DNA from 4 places in the Shewanella sp. 10N.286.54.B9 genome. Region 1 is predicted to be linked to each of the others. Evidence: predicted binding sites of a transcription regulator. Region 1 holds the regulator's gene; each other region holds the start of a gene.
What was found. Region 1 encodes sigma-54, which starts transcription at its own class of promoters, with help from an activator protein. Its sites were predicted from a motif close to GTTGGCACGNNNNTNGNNT; they were not measured.
Positions count from the first base shown of each region.

Region 1 (5,381 bases):
CAATTAGTCCTGAAGAACCGATTCAAACATTATCGACATCTTATTTAGAGCTAGACTTAGATACCATGATAATGACCTCTGATGAAATTATTCACGTCACCGGCAATGAGTTTGTTATTCAAGGTACAGGTCTTTATGCTGACCTTAATGCTCAAAGTGTAAAACTGATCAGCGAAGTCGAAGGGATCTACGATGCTAAATAAGCTGTTCAAAAAAACCAATATACTCACTCGTACTGTCACACTAATGGCCGAGTAGAAGGAAGTTATGAAATACAATCAATCCATACTTGCAGGTCTATTGTGTCTGCTTAGCATTAGCAGCTATGCAGCTGTCGATGACCTTAAGCAAGAGGTCAAAATTGCCGCTGCAAGCCAAGAAGCCGATATCAAAAACAATCAGGTTATCTTTTTTGGCCCTGTAGAGGTGACTCAAGGCTCAATTAAAATGAAAGCTGATGAGTTGCGGGTTTTCTCTAAAGAAGCGAACTCAGGGAAAACCTTAGTCGCTACGGGTAAGCCAGCAACATACACCCAAGTCATGGAAGATGGTCGCCCCGCAACGGCAAGTGCCAAAGAGATCCGTTACGAACTCGCGACCAGAACCTTAACCTTGCTAGGTGATGCTACACTCGAACAAGAGGGTAGCCAGGTCACAGGCAACCGCATTAAGTACAATATTGGTTTACAGCAACTTATTGCTGAAAGCACCGGCCAAGGTAATGACCGAGTGATTACTATCATTCAGCCTGAAGCCTACCAAGAAGAGACTCCTGAAACCCCAGCGGAACCGATAGAAAAGCAGGAGCAGCAATGATCCAAAAAACGCTAACCGCACGCAACTTAGCTAAGAGTTATAAAAATCGAGCTGTTGTTCAAGACGTGAGTTTAACGGTAAAAACGGGGCAAATTGTCGGTCTATTAGGTCCAAATGGTGCAGGTAAAACTACAACTTTCTATATGGTTGTCGGGTTAGTGCAGAGCGACAAGGGGCAGATCTTTATTGATGAAGATGACTTAACCTTAGATCCTATGCACCTTAGGGCTCGAAAAGGTATCGGTTACCTGCCCCAAGAAGCAAGTATTTTTAGAAAACTTTCGGTCCGTGACAACATCATGGCAGTACTGCAGACTCGCAGCGATATTGATAATGAGCAGCGTGAAGCGCAGCTAGAAAGTTTACTTGAAGAGTTTCATATTACTCACATACGAGATAGCCAAGGTATGGCACTATCTGGTGGTGAACGTCGTCGAGTTGAAATTGCACGAGCGCTAGCAGCTAATCCAAAATTTATTTTGCTTGATGAACCTTTTGCAGGTGTCGATCCTATTTCGGTCATCGACATTAAAAAAATCATTGAACAGCTAAAAAGTCGCGGCCTAGGTGTGCTTATTACTGACCACAACGTTCGTGAAACATTAGACGTATGTGAACATGCATATATCGTAAGTCACGGAAATCTCATTGCAGAAGGCACGCCTGCCGAAATCTTAGACAACCAGCAGGTTAGAGCAGTGTACTTAGGTGAACAATTCAGGCTATAGTTAATCAACAACATGAGCGTTTAAAGCGCGGCACTAGTTAAGTATACTAATATAATCATAGTGTTGGGCCTTTGCGCTCTCTTCGCCAAATTAACGAGCTTCAACGTTTAATTACAGTGTAGGGAATAGCGGTAAGATGAAAGCGTCACTTCAGCTCAAAATGGGTCAGCAGCTAACCATGACTCCACAGTTACAGCAGGCTATCCGCTTACTGCAACTGTCCTCTTTAGAGCTGCAGCAAGAGATCCAGCAAGCATTAGAGTCTAATCCCCTACTCGAATTAGATGAAGAGCAATCTGACGGCGAAGCTGTCAGCAACGAAGATCGCACCACCAGCGAATCCGATAGCTACTCAGAATCTGATAGCGACAACGATTACAGCGCCAGCGCCGAAGTCGATCCCCAGCAAGATAGTGCCGCAGTAGAAACCTCTGATGCATTGACTCAAGACTCAATGCCAGATGAACTGCCGATGGATACCACCTGGGATGAAGTCTATACCGTCTCATCAAATGCAAGCTCAGGCGGAATGCGTGATGACGACATGCCATTCCAAGGTGAAACCAGCGAAGGCTTGTATGAGCACCTTGAGTGGCAAAAGAACTTAACCCCTTTCTCTGATAACGACCTCGCTATCGCCACCGCCATTATTGATGCTATTGACGAACGTGGTTACCTCACTCAAAACTGTGAAGATATTCTTGAGGCGATGGGCGATCCAGAGATAGAAATTGATGAAGTTGAAGCCGTGCTCAAACGCGTACAGCATTTCGACCCCATTGGCGTAGCCGCTCGAGACTTAAGTGAATGTCTCTTGATCCAGTTAGCTCAATATGCCGCGACCACGCCACATATTGATAATGCTCGCCTACTCATCAAAGACTACTTAGATTTAATTGCAGGGCGCGATTTTAGGCAGTTAATGCGTAAAACGAAGCTAAAAGAAGATGAGCTACGTGAAGCCATAAGCCTGATCCAAACTCTCAACCCAAGACCAGGATTAGCAGTCACACGCAGTAAAGATGAATACGTTATTCCTGATGTATCAGTGGCCAAAAAGAAAGGCCGCTGGGTGGTTGAGCTCAATCCAGATTACATGCCTAAAATCAATGTTAATCAGCATTATGCATCAATGGCTCGCAGCACTAAAAGCCAAGCTGATGGCCAGTTTATCCGTGGTCATTTGCAGGAAGCTAAGTGGTTTATCAAAAGTTTAGAAAGTCGTAATGAAACCTTATTAAAGGTCAGTAACTGCATCGTTAAATTCCAGCAAGGCTTCTTTGAATATGGCGATGAAGCCATGAAGCCAATGGTATTGAACGATATTGCAGAAGCTGTTGAGATGCATGAGTCCACCATCTCAAGGGTTACCACTCAAAAGTATATGCATACCCCAAGAGGTATTTTCGAATTAAAGTATTTCTTCTCTAGTCATGTCGGCACAGATGACGGCGGAGAGTGCTCATCTACAGCTATTAGAGCGTTTATTAAGAAGTTAGTCGCTGCTGAAAACCAAAAGAAACCATTAAGCGATAGCAAAATGGCGCAACTTTTGGCAGAACAAGGGATTAAAGTTGCTCGTCGTACTATCGCGAAATACCGTGAAGCAATGCTGATCCCGCCCTCAAACCAACGTAAGAGTTTATAACTCAAAATTAGGCACTTGGAGGAATTTTCTATGCAAATTAACCTTACTGGGCATCACATCGAGATCACTGCATCGCTGCGTGGCTATGTAGAAGAAAAGTTTACAAAGCTTGAACGTCATTTCGATCAGATCAATAATGTCCACGTCATTTTGAACGTAGAAAAAATGCAGCAGATTGCCGAGGCAAGAATCCACCTTAAAAAAGGGGAAGTTTTTGCCACTTCGGAACATGCGGACATGTATGCCGCAATCGACTCCCTGATCGATAAATTAGATCGTCAGGTTATTAAACACAAAGAGAAGCTGACCAAACACTAACGATGGAACTATGTACCATCCTGCAGCCGGAGTGCACCACCTGTGCCACTCCGGGCAGTAAGAAAAAAGTACTGGAACTCATCAGCGACATTGCCGCTGTCCAGTACCCTACTCTATCTTCACAAGAGATATTCGAGAGCCTTTTAGCTCGCGAAAAAATGGGTAGCACAGGTATAGGCAACGGAATCGCAATCCCGCATGGGCGATTGACCAATATTGACCATCCATTGGGCATATTAATCAAATGCGAAACACCGATCTCTTTTGACTCGATAGATAAGCAGCCGGTCGATATATTGTTTGCACTTTTGGTTCCTGCAGAGCAATGTGAGCAGCACCTAGCCACTTTGTCTTCAATGGCTGAAAAGCTTAACGATAAAGCTATCGTTAAGCAGTTGAGGAAAAGCAGCAGTGAATCAGAACTGTACGATTTGATCACTCAATAGCTAATTTAGTCAGGTCTTTAAGTAACCTTATGTTATACAAGTAGGTTATTTAAAGGCCTAAGTATTTATACCCGTTCTACTTGAAGATGCTCGTTTCAGAGGCTATGTGCCAGTTCAATTCTAGGCGTATTAACGTAGAAATGGTTATTCCCTTTTAAGTCAGTGCAACAACGAAGTGGGCTGGCACAAAGCCTTCTGCGATGGGCTTTAATGGGCTTTACTCTGTGTTATTGATTTTACCAAGGGAATAACCATTCGTGGCAATCAATGCCGTGATTAAAGACCATTAAATTCCCACTGAATCCTGCATATTCAGGTAGAACGGGGATATGACAACAATATTATTTATTCTCTCCTTCTTGCCTAAGCTCTTGCTTTCAACAACAAAAAAGTTAATCTATACCCTTGTACATCTTGTAAACATATATAAAACACTCATTCTAACTTCTATCAGGTAGTCAAAAGATGAAACTTGTTTTAGTCTCTGGTCGTTCCGGTTCTGGAAAATCCGTTCTTTTAAGAATGCTAGAAGATCTCGGCTATTATTGTGTCGATAATCTTCCGTTGCCGATGATGGGAACACTGTTAGAGCAGCTAACGGGTAATTCAGAACTCGTTGCGATTAGTGTCGATATTCGCAATATGCCAGAGAAAGAAACTGAGCTGGAAAAGCACCTAACCAATCTACCAGAAGGTGTGGAGTTACTCAGCTTCTTTCTAAACTCAAGCGATGAAGTATTGCTTAAACGCTACAACGAAACTCGCCGACTTCATCCGCTGTCTCATTCCAACATATCTTTGAAAGAAGCCATTCAACTTGAAGGCCGTCAGCTAGAACCATTAGCCAAAATAGTCGACCACTATATCGATACTTCAAGCCTCAACATCTACGATCTTAACGATCAAGTTCGTGAGATTTTATTGGGTAATGTTGATAAAGAGCTCATGATCAAGTTTGAGTCGTTTGGGTTTAAACATGGTATGCCAACCGAAGCCGACTTTATGTTCGACGTTAGATTCCTGCCTAACCCGCATTGGGAACCCGAGCTAAGACCAATGACAGGGCTTGATAAACCGGTACAGGACTTTCTCAATCAACGCCCGTTAGTGAATAAGTTTATCTGGCAGATAGAGAATCTACTCCGTACATGGCTTCCCGATCTAGAACGTAATAATCGCAGTTACCTGACTATTGCGATTGGCTGTACCGGAGGCCAGCATCGCTCAGTGTATGTCACCGAAAGGCTTGCCGAACACTTTAAAGATGGACGACATAAAGTGACCACTAGCCACCGCGAGTTAAAAAATGCCAACAATTGAACGGCAAGTAACCATATGTAATAAGCTTGGCCTGCATGCTAGAGCTGCTACTAAACTGGTGGTGTTAGCCTCTGAATTTGATGCTGAAATAACAATAATCCAAGG
Region 1 is NZ_JBFRIY010000017.1:14,162-19,542, reverse strand. Features, by position in the region: gene lptC (LPS export ABC transporter periplasmic protein LptC) at 1-203, shown strand, start outside; gene lptA (lipopolysaccharide transport periplasmic protein LptA) at 268-816, shown strand; gene lptB (LPS export ABC transporter ATP-binding protein) at 813-1,544, shown strand; gene AB4135_RS05925 (RNA polymerase factor sigma-54) at 1,681-3,192, shown strand; gene hpf (ribosome hibernation promoting factor) at 3,223-3,510, shown strand; gene ptsN (PTS IIA-like nitrogen regulatory protein PtsN) at 3,513-3,956, shown strand; gene rapZ (RNase adapter RapZ) at 4,422-5,276, shown strand; gene AB4135_RS05905 (HPr family phosphocarrier protein) at 5,263-5,381, shown strand, end outside.

Region 2 (5,381 bases), on a different contig from region 1:
GACCATAGATAACGCAGTCAATGCCATGAAATTGGGCGCAGTCGATTATTTAGCTAAACCATTCTCACCAGAAGTGCTGCTTAATCAAGTATCGCGTTATCTACCTGCAAAATCGATAGAAGGCAGTCCTGTTGTGGCTGATGAAAAGAGCCTTGCACTGTTATCTTTAGCGCAGCGAGTTGCAGTATCTGATGCGTCGGTGATGATCATGGGCCCAAGTGGTAGTGGTAAAGAGGTATTAGCTCGCTATATACATCAACACAGTCAGCGTGCGACAGAGCCATTTGTCGCAATTAACTGTGCGGCAATTCCAGAAAATATGCTGGAAGCGACTTTGTTTGGCTACGAGAAAGGGGCGTTTACCGGCGCATATCAAGCTTGCCCCGGAAAGTTTGAGCAGGCACAAGGCGGTACGTTACTGCTGGATGAAATTTCTGAGATGGAAGTGGGTCTGCAAGCTAAGTTACTGCGAGTACTGCAAGAGCGTGAAGTTGAGCGTTTAGGCGGACGCAAAACCATTAAATTGAATGTGCGGGTACTAGCAACCTCTAACCGAGATCTAAAAGCGATGGCTGAGGCTGGCGAATTCAGAGAAGACCTTTACTATCGAATTAATGTTTTCCCGTTAACATGGCCTGCGCTGAATCAGCGTCCAGCTGATATTTTACCTTTGGCAAGACACTTAATTAGTCGCCATGCAACGGCGATGAACAGAACTGAAGTCCCTGAGTTGGCAGAATGTGCCTCCCGGCGACTATTGACACACCGCTGGCCTGGTAACGTTCGAGAACTTGATAATGTGGTACAGCGAGCACTTATATTGAGTGTCGGGACTGAAATAACCATTGCTGACATTATTATCGATTCTTGCGATATCTCATTAACTGCGGAGGTTAACTCGGAAGAAGAGGAGACTAAGAGCAATGAGCTTGACGGCTTAGGGAATGAACTTAAAGCGCAGGAACATGTGATCATTTTAGAGACACTAAGCCAGTGCAACGGCAGTCGTAAAGACGTGGCCGAAAAGTTGGGGATCAGTGCCCGCACATTACGCTATAAAATGGCTAAAATGCGTGACTCTGGGATTGAAATACCAGCTTAATTACTGAACAAGGTCGCTACGCTTCGAGAGTGGCCTTCGGTCTTGTAGATACTAGGTCGCTACGCTTCGAGAGTGGCCTTCGGTCTGGTAGATACTAGGGCACTACGCTTCTAGGAGCAAAGCTAGGAGTATGCATTTGTGCATGGGTTATCATGCAGAACCTAGAACGGCTAATACTCGAGCCTAGAGTCTAGAACCGCTAACACTCGGGCATAGAATCTTCTTTTTAAGTAGGTCGGCATTTATGCCGTCGCTTTGCTCTTTTTTAGTTTTTACCGGAAGCGAAGCGCTCCGTAGTGACGTAGCCGCGTACTTTAAGCTGATACGTCTAAGATTGTCTCGTCTTGCTAGTCCCTAGCACCTAAAACCACTAATACTCGAACCTAGAATCTTCTTTTTAAGTAGGTCGGCATTTATGCCGTCGTTTTTCTCTTTTTTAGTTTTTACCGGAAGCGAAGCGCTCCGTAGTGACGTAGCCGCGTACTTTAAGCTGATACGTCTAAGATTGTCTCGTCTTGCTAGTCCCTAGCACCTAAAACCACTAATACTCGAACCTAGAACCTTCTTTTTAAGTAGGTCGGTATTTATGCCGTCGCTTTTCTCATTATTAGTTTTTACCGAAAGCGAAGCGTTCCGTAGTGACGTAGCCGCGTACTTTAAGCTGATACGTCTAAGATTGCTTCATCTTGCTAGCCCCTAGAACCTGCTTTTCCTGCTTTCAACATTCTGGCACGATTTCTGCTTTATCTAGTTCAATTAAGATTTTCGTCAAGAAAACGACATTGGGAGATAGTTATGCAAATCGGCGCTAATTCTTTACTGCAAGAGATGCAGTCACTTAACGGTCAAATCGGTACTCAAGGCACTCAAACAAGTGTTGCCCGCCAAGTGAACAACACTTCAGGCGCTGATTTTGGTCAACTTCTCTCTCAAGCTGTTGGAAATGTGAGCGAACTTCAGTCAAATGCATCTAATTTAGCCACTCGCCTTGATATGGGCGATACCACAGTGACATTATCTGATACGGTTATCGCGCGTGAAAAATCGAGCGTTGCTTTTGAAGCAACCGTGCAAGTAAGAAATAAGCTCGTAGAAGCTTATAAAGACATTATGAGTATGCCTGTTTAGGCCCTAACAGCAGGTAGCAATTGTGAGTACAGAAATGGTCGTAGGAACAGGTTCAAATATCGCTGCTGCAGGGCAGTCTAGTGGCGTTCAAGAGGAACATAAGCCAGGTGTGATGGGATCGATTGGCAATATCGACATGTTACGCCAAGTGACCATGATATTAGCCTTGGCTATCTGTTTAGCATTAGCTGTTTTTGTGATGATTTGGGCACAAGAGCCTGAATACCGTCCTTTAGGACAAATGAGTACGCAAGAGATGGTTCAAGTACTCGATGAACTCGATAAAAATAAAATTAAATACCAGATCCAAGGCGATGTGGTAAAAGTCCCTGAAGATAAATATCAAGATGTAAAAATGATGCTAAGCCGCGCCGGTTTAGATCAAGCTGCTGCCAATGATGACTATTTAAGTAAAGACAGTGGTTTTGGTGTTAGCCAGCGTATGGAGCAAGCTCGCCTTAAACACAGTCAGGAGCAGAACCTTGCTCGTGCTATTGAAGAGCTTAAAAGTGTTAGCCGCGCCAAAGTCATCTTAGCCTTGCCAAAAGAAAATGTGTTTGCTCGAAATCGCTCTAAACCAAGCGCTACAGTAGTTGTTAACACTCGCCGTGGTGGTCTTGGCCAAGAAGAGGTCGATTCGATAGTCGATATCGTCGCATCTGCGGTTCACAATCTAGAGCCGAATAAAGTCACCGTCACTGATTCAAATGGTCGTCTATTAAATTCAGGCAGCCAAGATGGCGTGTCAGCGATTGCTCGTCGTGAGCTGGAAATTGTTCAACAGAAAGAATCAGAATACCGTAACAAGGTAGAGTCAATTTTGATGCCGATTCTAGGCCCTGAAAACTTTACCTCGCAAGTCGACGTTAGCATGGACTTTACTGCAGTAGAGCAAACCGCTAAGCGTTACAATCCAGACTTACCGGCACTGCGCAGTGAGATGGTTGTTGAAAATAATTCGAATGGTGGGACCACTGGCGGGATCCCGGGGGCATTGTCTAATCAGCCACCGATGAACTCTGATATCCCTGAAGAAGTAGGTACAGAAACAACGTCTGTTAGCAGTGGTAGCAGCCATAAAGAAGCCACGCGCAACTTTGAACTTGATACCACTATCAGTCACACTCGTCAGCAAGTAGGCACATTAAGACGTGTCAGCGTATCGGTCGCTGTTGATTTCAAAAATGCGCCTGCGGCCGAAGATGGCAGCGTAACGCGCGTCCCTCGCACCGAGCAAGAGCTGGCAAACATTCGCCGTTTACTCGAAGGTGCCGTTGGTTTTAACACTCAACGCGGTGACATGATTGAAGTTGTCACAGTGCCGTTTATGGATCAGTTAATAGAAGATGCGCCAGCACCAGAAATGTGGGAACAACCTTGGTTTTGGCGTGCGGTAAAATTAGGCTTAGGTACCTTAGTTGCATTAGCGATAGTGATGTTTATCATCAGTCCAATGCTTAAGCGTATTGTTTACCCAGATAGCGCTAAACTGCCAGAAGAGCCGAAAATGGGCGATGAACTGGCTGAGATTGAAGACCAATATGCTGCTGATACCTTAGGTATGTTAGAGCGCCCTGAAGCCGAATACAGTTATGCCGATGACGGCTCGATTTTAATTCCTGACTTGCATAAAGATGATGACATGATTAAAGCCATCCGCGCGATTGTCGCGAATGAACCTGAACTATCGACTCAAGTCGTGAAAAATTGGTTAATTGAAGATGACAAATAATACTCCCATAGAGGGGCAAGCAGTAACACCTGTACCTGGGTTTAAGCCAGAAGATTTAAACGGTATCGAGAAAACAGCCATATTGTTGCTGAGCTTGAGCGAGAGTGATGCCGCTTCTATATTGAAACACCTGGAGCCAAAACAGGTGCAGAAGGTCGGTATGGCAATGGCTGCAATGCAGGACTTTGGCCAAGAAAAGGTCATCGGGGTGCATAAGCTATTTTTGGACGATATTCAAAAATACTCCTCTATCGGTTTTAATAGCGAAGAGTTCGTTCGTAAGGCTTTGACTGCTGCGTTAGGCGAAGATAAAGCGGGTAACCTGATTGAACAGATCATCATGGGCAGTGGAGCGAAAGGCCTCGACTCCCTTAAGTGGATGGATGCCCGTCAAGTTGCCACTATCATTCAAAATGAACATCCGCAGATCCAGACTATTGTTTTATCCTATTTAGAACCCGATCAAGCCGCAGAAATTTTCGCTCAGTTCCCAGAAAATACTCGCTTAGATCTGATGATGCGAATTGCTAATCTTGAAGAGGTGCAGCCAGCAGCACTGCAAGAGCTCAACGATATCATGGAGAAACAGTTTGCTGGTCAAGGCGGCGCACAAGCGGCGAAGATGGGCGGCCTCAAAGCGGCGGCAAATATCATGAACTACCTCGATACTGGCGTTGAAAGTCATCTAATGGAAACGATGCGAGAGTCTGATGAAGAGATGGCGCAGCAGATCCAAGACCTTATGTTTGTGTTTGAGAACTTAAGTGATGTTGACGACATGGGTATTCAAGTGCTGCTTCGAGAAGTGCAGCAAGATGTACTAATGAAGGCGCTAAAAGGCACTGATGATCAACTCAAAGAGAAGCTCCTTGGTAATATGTCTAAACGGGCGGCTGAATTGCTGCGTGATGATTTAGAAGCGATGGGACCCATTAGGATCAGCGAAGTTGAAGTGGCGCAAAAAGAGATCTTATCGATAGCACGCCGATTGAGTGAAAGTGGCGAGTTGATGCTCGGTGGTGGTGGCGGTGAAGAGTTCTTATAATGGCTGACCCAAAAGAGCCCAAAGGGGCAACGGTTAATACCACTGATGAGTTTGGTCACTGGGATCTGCCCGATATTAGCCAAGCGGTAGATGCTTCATCGCTGAACATGTTTGGTCGACATGGCTCAAGCATCGACATTGATGATGAAGGCGAAGCTGAAACGATTTTACCGCCCACATTGACCGAAATCGAAGATATTCGTGCCGATGCAGAGCGCGAAGGCTTTGTTCAAGGACAAGAGGCAGGACATGCTGAGGGGCTTGAAAAAGGTCGTTTAGCAGGGCTAGAGCAAGGCCATAGCGAAGGATTTGAGCAAGGAAAAGAACAGGGGCATGAAGCAGGGCTACAAGCCGCCGCCGAGATGTTACAACGC
Region 2 is NZ_JBFRIY010000040.1:28,919-34,299, forward strand. Features, by position in the region: gene AB4135_RS14835 (sigma-54-dependent transcriptional regulator) at 1-1,102, shown strand, start outside; gene fliE (flagellar hook-basal body complex protein FliE) at 1,898-2,230, shown strand; gene fliF (flagellar basal-body MS-ring/collar protein FliF) at 2,265-3,962, shown strand; gene fliG (flagellar motor switch protein FliG) at 3,952-5,007, shown strand; gene fliH (flagellar assembly protein FliH) at 5,007-5,381, shown strand, end outside.
Region 2: fliE (flagellar hook-basal body complex protein FliE) is a predicted target of sigma-54. The motif match lies at 1,828-1,846, and genes of this name have one in related genera.

Region 3 (5,381 bases), on a different contig from region 1:
ACAAAATCGCCTTTACTGGTCACTTCAAGTGCACCTGTCTTTTTCGGCTTGAAGTAGGTCGATCCCTTTGGGGTATCTGTTACATTAAAATAGTAAATAAATGCAAAAACTAAACTGAGTAACCCAGTCAATGCGATGGCATAACGCCAGCCATCAGCGCCACCAAATGCAAGTGCTACGGCTGGCAGAGTGAAGGCAGCAGCAGCCGACCCGAAGTTACCCCAGCCACCATATATCCCTTCAGCGGTACCTAACTCTTTTGCAGGAAACCATTCACTCACAATGCGAATGCCAACTACAAATCCAGCACCAATAAATCCAAGTAAGAAGCGCGCTAGCGCCAACTGTTCAAACGTTGTCCCTAGTGCAAACATAAAACAGGGAATGGAGCAAATGCCTAGCAATAACGAGTACACCAACCGAGGCCCATACTTATCCGTTACCATGCCTATCAATACTCGCGCAGGGATAGTTAGAGCTACATTAAGAATAAGCAGTGTTTTTATTTGCGACTGGCTTAAACCAATACTGCCGGCAATAACGCTCAGCAGCGGTGCAGCATTAAACCAAACCATAAAAGTGATAAAAAATGCCATCCAGCTAAGATGCATGACCTTCATTTTTCCTGAAAAAGAAAAAAGATTAAATCCTGTCTCTACTGTATTTTTACTATTCATACCTTCCCCCTCATCCTTAAGCGAGTAATCGCGCTAAAATCTTGCCAGACTCACGTTTAACCTCATAAACATCTACACTCAGTATCTCATTTTCTAAGCAATGCCCTGTCGTTAAGCTGTAGTGCTGTTTATGCAGTGGTGACGCAACAAATAGTTCATTGTCAAATTCACAAAGTAGACCCCGTGAAAGCACACTTACGCCCGTTGCAGGATCGATGTTATCAATGGCATAAATGCCAGCATCTCCAAGGTGAAAAATCGCCACCGCTTTGCCAGCAACCCATGCAGCAACGCCTCTTTTGGCCGGTAAAGCTTGTTCATCACAAATAGTTACCCAATTCATACCAACACCTCCTCTTCATCCAACTGCGTAATTGCGATATCGCCTAGTGTCGATAGCTTGTGATTAACAGCACTAAATATTTCGACTTCAGAGCTGATAGGAAATTTTTGCGAGCGTTGATATTGATACTGCTTTGTATCAATTAGAGGTGCCTCTTTAGGGTTGATAAATTCTCTGAAACGTTGCAAAAATCCATCATCTTGCAAACTGGTTTTCCATTCGCATTGATAATTGACAACGACTTTATGCATCTGGCTTTCTAACTCATCAGCTAAGCCTAAAGCGTCTTCAACCACGACAGATTGCAGATATTCAAGCCCACCAGCTAAAGATTCAAGCCACACCGATGTGCGCTGAAGTCGCGCAGCTGTTTTGCTGTAGAACATCAGTATTCGGTCAATATAGCTAACAAGTTGCTCGGTTGAGAGATCGGTTGCAAACAGATCGCCATGTCTAGGTCTCATCCCGCCATTACCACCAACAAATAGATTCCAGCCCTTCTCTGTTGCAATAACGCCAATATCTTTACTCTGCGCTTCAGCACATTCTCGAGTACAGCCTGAAACAGCAAACTTTATCTTGTGAGGTGACCTAAGGCCTTTGTATCGGTTTTCTAATGCAATCGCCAAGCCTACAGAATCTTGCACGCCGTAACGGCACCAAGTATTACCCACACAAGATTTAACCGTACGCAGCGACTTACCATAGGCATGCCCAGTTTCAAATCCCTCAGCGATTAGTTCAGACCAGATCGCCGGTAAATCAGATAACGCAGCACCAAACATATCGATACGCTGGCCACCCGTAATTTTGGTGTATAGATCATATCGTTTGGCTATCTGGCCCATGGCTATCAGTTTATCTGGGGTGATCTCGCCACCAGCAACTCTCGGCACCACCGAATAACTGCCATCCTTTTGCAGGTTACCTAAATAAGCATCATTACTATCTTGCAGGGCTACATGTTTTTCATTGAGCACATATTCATTTTCCAAAGTAGCAAAAATAGAAGCGGCAACAGGTTTACAAATATCACAGCCTAGCGCTAATTCAGAAGAGCCCTCTTTGGCATGAATCTGATATAGTTGCTCGAAGTTACTTATGTTTTCTACTTGGCATAGATGAAACAGTGCTTGGCGATCATGCTCAAAGTGACAGCAGATCCCTGCATCTGTTTCTAGTCCTTGTGCCTGCATAGTTTCATCAATGATCTGTTGTACAACAGCGGCGCAGCCTCCACAACCTGATGCCGCTTTAGTGCAACTTTTTATCTCAGCTAGCTGGTGATTTCCCGCAACAACTTGTGTAACGATGTCCGCTTTTGTAACTTGGTGACATGAACAAACAATGGCGCTGTCTTTTAGCGCTAATGGCGCAGAATCATCAGCCATTAGCAATGTGACGGCCGGCTCTTCTAACGCTTCTCCCGACAAGTATTGGCTAAGCAGATGACTGTATTCGTCAACATTGCCTACCAATACTGCCCCCCGCAGGTACTCGCCAGTTTCATCAAGCCAAAGCTTTTTATAAACCCCAGCTTGAACATCACTGAGCTCAACATATTGCGCATTATCAAAACCACGGCTTGCCCCAATAGATGCCACATCAACCCCAAGCAGTTTTAACTTAGTGCTCATGTCTGCACCGGTGAACTTTAACGCCTCTGTAGCCGGCGAGACTAATGAATTATCAAGTAGCTGCTTGGCTATCTGAGACACAGCTACTTTGGCCATTTGATAGCCAGGAGCAACTAATCCAAAGATCTGTTGTTGCCAAAGAGCACACTCTCCAATGGCGTATACATCCTTCGCGGATGTAAGGCAGCAGTCATCTATAACAATACCGCCGCGTTCACCAATACTTATGCCGCTCTCTCTAGCTAATGCATCTTGAGGACGGATCCCTGCGGAAAATACAATCATATCTGTTTCTAAGCAACTGCCATCACTGAAATTAAGTCGATGCTGCGCCCGCTCACCATCAACAATCTCTTGTGTTGCTTTGCTCAAATGCACACCAAGCCCTAACGCTTCAATTTTCTGCCTTAATAGTTCACCACCTCTGTCGTTCAACTGCACTGACATCAGTTGCGGTGCAAACTCAACCACGTGAGTATCGAGCCCTAATGCACTCAGCGCATTGGCTGCTTCTAGTCCCAGTAACCCACCGCCAATAACGACACCTGACTTGGCTGTTGTTGCGGCTTGCTCAATAGCTTCCAGATCATCAATAGTGCGATAAACTAAACAATCACGGCGGTCATTGCCCTTTATCGGCGGTACGAAAGGAAAAGACCCTGTTGCCAAAACAAGCGTGTCATAAAAGACTGTCTCACCATTCACTGTCAGTTGTTTATTATGTTGGTCAATATTGCTGACCTGCTGCCCTAGATGTAAAGCAACACCTTGCGCCGCATAATCAGCCTGCGTTGCTAACATAAGACTATCGACGCTACTTGATTCGAAATACTTCGATAGTTGAACCCTATCGTATGCAGGCAAACACTCTGCACCAAAAACCGTAACGTCATAATGTCGATTAAGCTGTTGCTCACATAATTGTTCCACAAAATGGTGACCAACCATGCCATTGCCCACTATAACTAACTTGGGTTTATCTACTCTCATGCTTTGCCCCTTTTGTGTTTTATACTATTTATTTCAAACAAAAAGGCGCCAATCTCCCTAATGGAGATGGCGCCTTTGCCAAAAATTCAAATTGTTAATTGCTATTAATAACGAATAAAAACCGCTGCTTAGTTACTCATAAAGGTAGCGAAGATTGTGCCAGTATTCACCTTCACCCAAAATACATTCAAAGCATTGATTTCAATGCTTTTTACTCTATGGTTACGCTAAGGGCTACTTTCCTCAAAGCTCCCTGCCATATCTTTTGCACCAATATGGTTAGCAACTGATTATTTATGTGCAAAACGACCCTGCGCGATTTTTCCAAGACCTGCTGCACAATCAGGCAAACGAACGCCTCCATCCATAGACACTTTCTGAATAACCTTATGGGCATCTTGCTCGGACAAGCCCGATTGCTGTAAATCACGCTTTGCCAGTTGAATACGTTTTTCGTCCTCGATCCGGCATTCAAGTTCCGCAACTTTACTGTGCAAACGGTTAGCCGTTTTAAAACGGACGAGTGCCAACTCCATCAATTTTACAAGACGGGAATAATCAAATGGCTGCGGTACATAGGTAACCCGCCCACAATGCAGTAACGTAGATAATTGCCACGGTTCAATACTTGTGGCTGTGATAATTAACGGTGCAGGTGCGAATGCCATCAATCGTTCAATAAACTGCAAATGCGAGGCTCTGATAGTGTCAACGACCATAACCACAGTATCCGTGGCATTGTTAAGTTCGAAACGCTCAAACTGTGATATTGACGTGAAGCTAACTAAATCAAAATCATGACGCTTGGCAGCGTCAATCAGTCCGCGATTGTCTGTATCCTCAATCAAACTCACTAAGCGCATGCCTTACCTCCGGAGCTAATAAGGTCTGCCCCTGGTTTACTGTGACCTGGTGTTTTTAGATCAGTAACACCCTTTATTGAATCGTTCTGGTGTCGCTGCAGCCAAAATTTCTTAGCCATGCTTTGAGCCACATCAATTTGAATACTGGAATCGAGCAGCATAAGAACTGCCATCACATTCGTCATCACGGTAGCCTCTGCTCTGTGTGCTTCCGCTGAATCAAGAGTACCATCGATATGATGGTTAACTGATAAGGAAAGTTCATGCCAAAGCAAGGATAGCCATTGAGCAGACAGCTCTAACGCATTTGCTTTGCGACCAACCAAGCCGTCAAGCTGGGTAGGCAAAGCGATTTGACGCTGGCCACTTAGATTAAAAATATTAATTGTTGTTGAGGTTCTTGAGTTTAATTCACACTCGCCTTGATACCCCTTAAATATAGCTACATTAGATTGATGCAGATTAGGCTCATTTTTGGCCATTAAGCGCGCCACATTAAAGTGAATATCATCTAACCCCGCGTGAAAATAGCTTCTAAGACTAAGTCTGGCATTTGCCGGATTGATACAGCGGATAGCGCTTTGAAACAGGCTTCTTAGACCAAGATCTTGATGAATGTCGCTAAATGAATGAACCAGTGCCGACAACTTATCGGCACTTACATAGCAGATCCCAGCAGACTTTAACGCAACATTAGCTTCCGCCGCAGTTGAAACAGTAGTAATTCCTAATTCATCGACGAATTTTGCAATATGTTGCCGATGAGGTAACGCCTTGTCATCCCCATGCAATAAAATACGATACCCTTGCTGTGCCAGTAACTTGGCACTAAGCAATAGGTAGGGTAATTGATCGCGCTTGGCGCCATAAC
Region 3 is NZ_JBFRIY010000038.1:164,152-169,532, reverse strand. Features, by position in the region: gene AB4135_RS14400 (NarK family nitrate/nitrite MFS transporter) at 1-677, opposite strand, end outside; gene nirD (nitrite reductase small subunit NirD) at 694-1,020, opposite strand; gene nirB (nitrite reductase large subunit NirB) at 1,017-3,647, opposite strand; gene AB4135_RS14385 (ANTAR domain-containing response regulator) at 3,938-4,501, opposite strand; gene AB4135_RS14380 (glycosyl transferase) at 4,501-5,381, opposite strand, start outside.
Region 3: nirB (nitrite reductase large subunit NirB) is a predicted target of sigma-54. The motif match lies at 3,793-3,811, and genes of this name have one in related genera.

Region 4 (5,381 bases), on a different contig from region 1:
CGTAATTTGCTGGGGAAGTAATCCCTTGCTTCAATAAAAAAGCCTGAATAACATGTTTATTCAGGCTTTTTTATTTGGACCGTATTACAGATGATCCCAAGAGATATTCGATACGATGCGGCATGTGTCGCAGCGAAAATGAAACATATCTAGTAATGGCTCATCAAGCAGCCATTGATTACTGCCACACTTTGGACAACAGCGCTTTTTCTCATTGGCGAGGCTTTCACCGCCCACGCGATAGAGATAATAGTAAGTTGGGATCTTGGTTAGATACTCGACTCTGCCGCGCAGATCCCAGCCTCGTCTAAACAGATCGCTCTGATGACTTGTTAACTCTTCCAATGCGGCGAATTCTGCCTTTGTCGCAGCTGCCATCTGTAATTCATCACATGCTTGCCATTCGGTCTGCCAGCGGATCATGCGTTTATGATCGCCATTGGCAGTAGCTGGTATTTGATAAAGTGGTATAGGCTGCAGTGTATCGCCATTTCTCAGCGGTGAGCACATATGCACATAGCTGGTATAAAGTAGTTGCCAGCTTGGCGCTTCTTGGCTCGAAACTTCCGAGTTAATATCCTGACCAATATACTTTTCTCGTGGGGCAAGCAGTTTAGCGTCTGTCAGTTCAGTGAGCGTCTTTTCAACCCACGGACTGTTATAACGCTTTGCAAGACTGCTTTTCTCCGGAGTTAACAAGCGAGCTTTAAACTCACCATCATTAAAGGCCACGGCAAATTCACGACCAAGTATTTGACCATTTGCTCGGTAAGCCTCTAGTAACCCATTAATCGCTTTTTCTGCTGCTGTAATGGTGGTGTTGTCGAAACATTCAAATCTTAATTCAATGACGTGCATTGTCTTTATTTCTCACAGGTTTTTTTGGCAGCCGATTCAAGTATGGTCAATCTTTGCATTACAGCTTTAAGCTCAGTTTTAAGTAGCACAAGCTCTTGCTCCAATTTTTCCACTCTATGTTTATCGTCAGTAGATTGCTGCTGCAGATTTTCTTGTGCGGCTGCATTGATTTGTGCGGTTGTTTTGATACTGGCTTTGTCAGCATCGCTCATCGATTTGTACTGTTGCAGACCTTGGATCAAGATTGGCATCGCCACGCTGATCCCTAATTTGGTTTTTATTAACGCTAGAGTAGGGTTTTTACCTTCATCACTAAGCTGCTTTGCGGCGTAGAGTACTTGGTCTAGTGGGCTCATCGTTGGTTAAATTCCTTACTCTTATTAGTCTATTTAGTTAAACGGGCTAACATGAGTTAGCTAAATTGCTTTAAAACAACCACTTAACTATTGGCACACTGTTTGCTTTATTGAAGATTATAAAATCAAAATAAATACAGGAAGTTAAAGTGAAAAAAAATTTATTAAGTTTAGCGTTTTTTGGGATTGCAAGCATAGGGCTAACTGGCTGCGTGATCAATGTTGGCGATGGTGAATCAGATTGGGATAGCAACGGTTCTTGGCAGAAAACACAAGAAACTAACCGTGGCAATCTAGCTAAGGTTTCTTTGGGTATGTCTAAAGACCAAGTGACGACGCTTATGGGCACTGCCGATTTTAATGAAGCCTATGTTCAACAAGATAAAGAAGTGCACGTATTGTTTTACCGAACTCAACGTTTAAAAGGCGACGGCAAAACGACTAAAGACGAATGTACTCCAGTCGTCATTAGCAATAATGCAGTAGTAGGCTGGGGTGAGATGGCTTACAGTAAAATTTAAGCGTTACTCCCGCCAAATTACTTTCTTAATAAGGTGTCCAGATGGTCAATAACATCAGACCACTGGGCATCTTCTGCCAATGCTTCTGCCAAAAAGTGTCGTTGTGATTCGTTCCAAAAATCAGCTTGTTGAATAAGCTGCCCCTCTGGTAATTGATGCTTTCTAACAAATCCCTCAATGGAATTACCATCACTTTGCAAACCTAATTGTTGAAATAGATGTTTGAGATCTCCCTGGGTGGTATCCATGCCGTTATCTCCGTTGAAAAGTGCTTGGCTATAGTATGGCTCAAACCTCATATATCTGCTGTTTCAAACCGGTTCAATTGTTTTAGCTAGGGCGGGGCGATCTTTGATGGTTGTTTTTACGCCAGTTTATTGGTTGTTTTAACAAGGTGGAGGCTATGTGATTTTGCATTTTCTAAACCAAGAAAATAGCCAAGAAGTGTGGCTCTTAAGGTTCGCTTCAACACTCTTATCACTGCGTGACGAGCTTCTTACTTAGCGAGTGATGCAGCATCGCTCAAGCCTTGCCCTAAAAGCATTGAATACGAACAAAAACCTAGCCCGAAAGGTTAACAGCACTAGTCACTGTTTTATCATGTAAAGCTAAAGCATTAGCGTTAAAGATTGGCTGTTAATGTTTGCTTTGATTAATAATTGCACTTTTCGTAAAGATTGATACATTGGTATTGTGTGATCTCGATCTAGGAAAATAACAATGGAAAATCAAGCCATGGAAGAGTGCCGTGCTGTATATCTAACAGCTGAAGATTTAAGAGTCGCCGCTTCTATTCTTTATAATGCATATCACGATGACCCTTTCTTTATGGATGCTCTATATCGCAATGATACTGCTCAGTATGAGCAAAAATTGCGCGGTGCAATTCGTGAAGAATTAAATGAACTGTGGCAACAAGAGCAGGGATTGATAGGTATATTTTCAGATGAACGACTCATTGGAGTCGCCTGCATTGCGACTCAACAAGTACCACTTGGAGAAGCGCGTTACTGGCATTGGCGTTTAAAAATGCTGATTAGTGCTGGCTGGCAATCAACTCAAGCTTGGATCAAAAAAGAGCATCAGATAGTCGAAAGCTTACCAAATGCTAACTGTGGGATAATTCAATTTATTGCTGTTTCAACTAATGAACAGGGGAAAGGGTATGGCAGCCAGCTTGTTAAAACGGTACTAAGTTGGTGTGATGAGCAACCGCATCTCGATGGTGTCGGTGTATTTGTTAGTGATGCTGGCCATAATAAGTTATTCGCCAACCACGGCTTTGAAAAACTAGAGGAGCTAGAAATAGGCAACGTGGCTGGAGAGTTGATGTTCTATCGAGGCCAAAACAATGATTAAGCGGTTTAATAGTTTTGCTGAGTTTTATCCATTCTATCTTTCGCAGCATCAAAATAATATTTGCCGAGCTTTGCATTATATCGGTAGTTCTCTGGTTATTTTTATGCTGGCGATTGTACTTTACTCAGGCCAATGGCTGCTACTTTTGTCGCTTCCGGTTATAGGTTATGGATTCGCCTGGCTCGGGCATTTTGTATTTGAAAAAAATAGGCCTGCGACATTTGAGTACCCTTTGTATAGCTTACTGGCTGATTGGGTTATGTATTTTGCTGCTATCCGTAGAAAAATTAAAATGTGATCTCCGTTTAGTTTCTCATTGTTGTAAGAGATCTCTTACTTTACTGTGGGAAATCCTATGAAATTAATGTTGATACAACCCCTTATGTCTAATTTACTTCTTTTAAATCATGAGATTACCATGAAAACCATTTGCTGCAATAATGTTACAGCTTTGAGGGGGAATTGCGAAAGCGCCTTTTTTGCTTAATCGATAGATATACTTAGCTTAAGAAATCGCGAGAAACAACGCTGTGACTTTACTCGGTATAAGCTGCGGTTTGCGTGTCGCTTGTTAGATTTAATCATATTAGTTAATAAGTATGTTAAGCCACTAACTTAAGGATAAGTTAGTTTAATATTGGCGATGTTTGATTAGTTGTCGCCTTTGTAGGGCTTGATTATTAACCATATACTTATTAACGAGTTAGGAATTTGCAGGAAGCAACCAGGACAACCTCAGGATGAGGAATTTAGCTTAGGATAAGCTGATAAATGGATTTTGTACCATGTGTACAAGGATATAAATGGACTTACAAGGAAGATGCAGGACGCACGTTAAGCAAGGATGATGCAGGGAGCACATATATAGCGGGAAAGCTAAAAGAAGCTAGATCTGGGCGCACCGAAAGGTGCGCCCTTTCTTTTAGCTAAATATATCGTTTGATGATTTGCTCGATTCCATGTGAGAGATCTCTTACAGCTTCGTGCGAAATAAGGGCTTTAAGTTGCCGTTATTTAGCATGAAGAATGTAAAATCACCTAGTAATCATGATCTTAGGTTTTTTTACTGGTGTATGTCTAATGTGAACGAATGTTAAATCATCGATCTTTAGCTAACATTTATTCGATTTTGACTTATTATTTGATTGTGCAAGGACGCATGTGGAAAGGATTCACAGATTAGGAAGATCTAAAAAGTGACGAAGGATTCGCACTTAATATGGATAACTATCATGGACGGGCTTTCAAGGATTGATTGCCATAACGACCAAGGAGCGGTAAAACAATCCAGGACGGAAGGTTTACTACCTCGGAAGGTAGAATGCTACGGATAGTTAGTGAATGGACTCTCAAGGATGATATTGGACACGCTCAGGATGAGCAAGCTTAGTAAATGGATTACTAAGAGACAGGGATGAGTACCGTAAGGTACAAGGAAAAATGGATATATGGATAGGCAGGGAGCCAAGTTACGCATGGATGGTGCAAGGAGCATTAAAATAGCAGGATGAGCTTACAAAGAAATAGCGAAGGCGCGTCTCCTCTGGGGCCGCGCTTTTTCTTTGGTTATGATTCAATAATAGACGCTGGATTTACCCTTTAGCCTTTACTCAAGCGCCATTCAGCTGCATTGACCTTTTGCAAGTCGCCGTGAATATATCCCTATAGGCGCTGCTAAATCATCCTTGATTTAGAAGCTTGCACAGCCCAACCCAGATGAATACCTAGCAAGCCCATGGTAGTCGTTAACTCGTTTTTGGGCATAAATGAGCTAGAAAATCTGCTCTAGCTCATGAGTTTTTGATTAGACAAAGTATGGTTGTTTCTCTAATTAGCTCCGACCCCTTTACTTTTATGATTTTTGTCCATGTCCTAGAGATAAGTTTTGCTCATCATCAACGATAAGAACAACTAGCCAAGCCAAGTTAAGCCAAGTTAAGTGTAGGGTGTCAGCTATGGTGGCTCCCAGTAAAAATATAAATAGTGCGGTTTAACTCAATGTAATTACAGTTTTTAGTTTTGTAAATTCACTATGTGTCAATGCCTCAGGCATGTCTGCAAAATTGAATATGATGGGCGCACTAATTACAACATCACTTTTAGTAATTCGTTCAAGTAACGCTTCACCATTTTGCATTAATGCATGCCAATCTTGTTTATCACCAAAATCATGTAACGCGCCAAGGGCTATTTCGTGGTAAGAAATAGTGCGAGTAAATGGCGGGTCAATGGGTTTAGCAATACGATCTTGAATGCAGACAATATGTCCATTCGCTCTTAACAGTGG
Region 4 is NZ_JBFRIY010000037.1:69,147-74,527, forward strand. Features, by position in the region: gene syd (SecY-interacting protein) at 1-21, shown strand, start outside; gene AB4135_RS13395 (Zn-ribbon-containing protein) at 85-858, opposite strand; gene AB4135_RS13400 (hypothetical protein) at 864-1,214, opposite strand; gene AB4135_RS13405 (DUF3192 domain-containing protein) at 1,364-1,735, shown strand; gene AB4135_RS13410 (DUF2789 domain-containing protein) at 1,753-1,983, opposite strand; gene AB4135_RS13415 (GNAT family N-acetyltransferase) at 2,456-3,094, shown strand; gene AB4135_RS13420 (Mpo1-like protein) at 3,087-3,392, shown strand; gene AB4135_RS13425 (zinc-binding dehydrogenase) at 5,085-5,381, opposite strand, start outside.
Region 4: AB4135_RS13405 (DUF3192 domain-containing protein) is a predicted target of sigma-54. The motif match lies at 1,304-1,322, and genes of this name have one in related genera.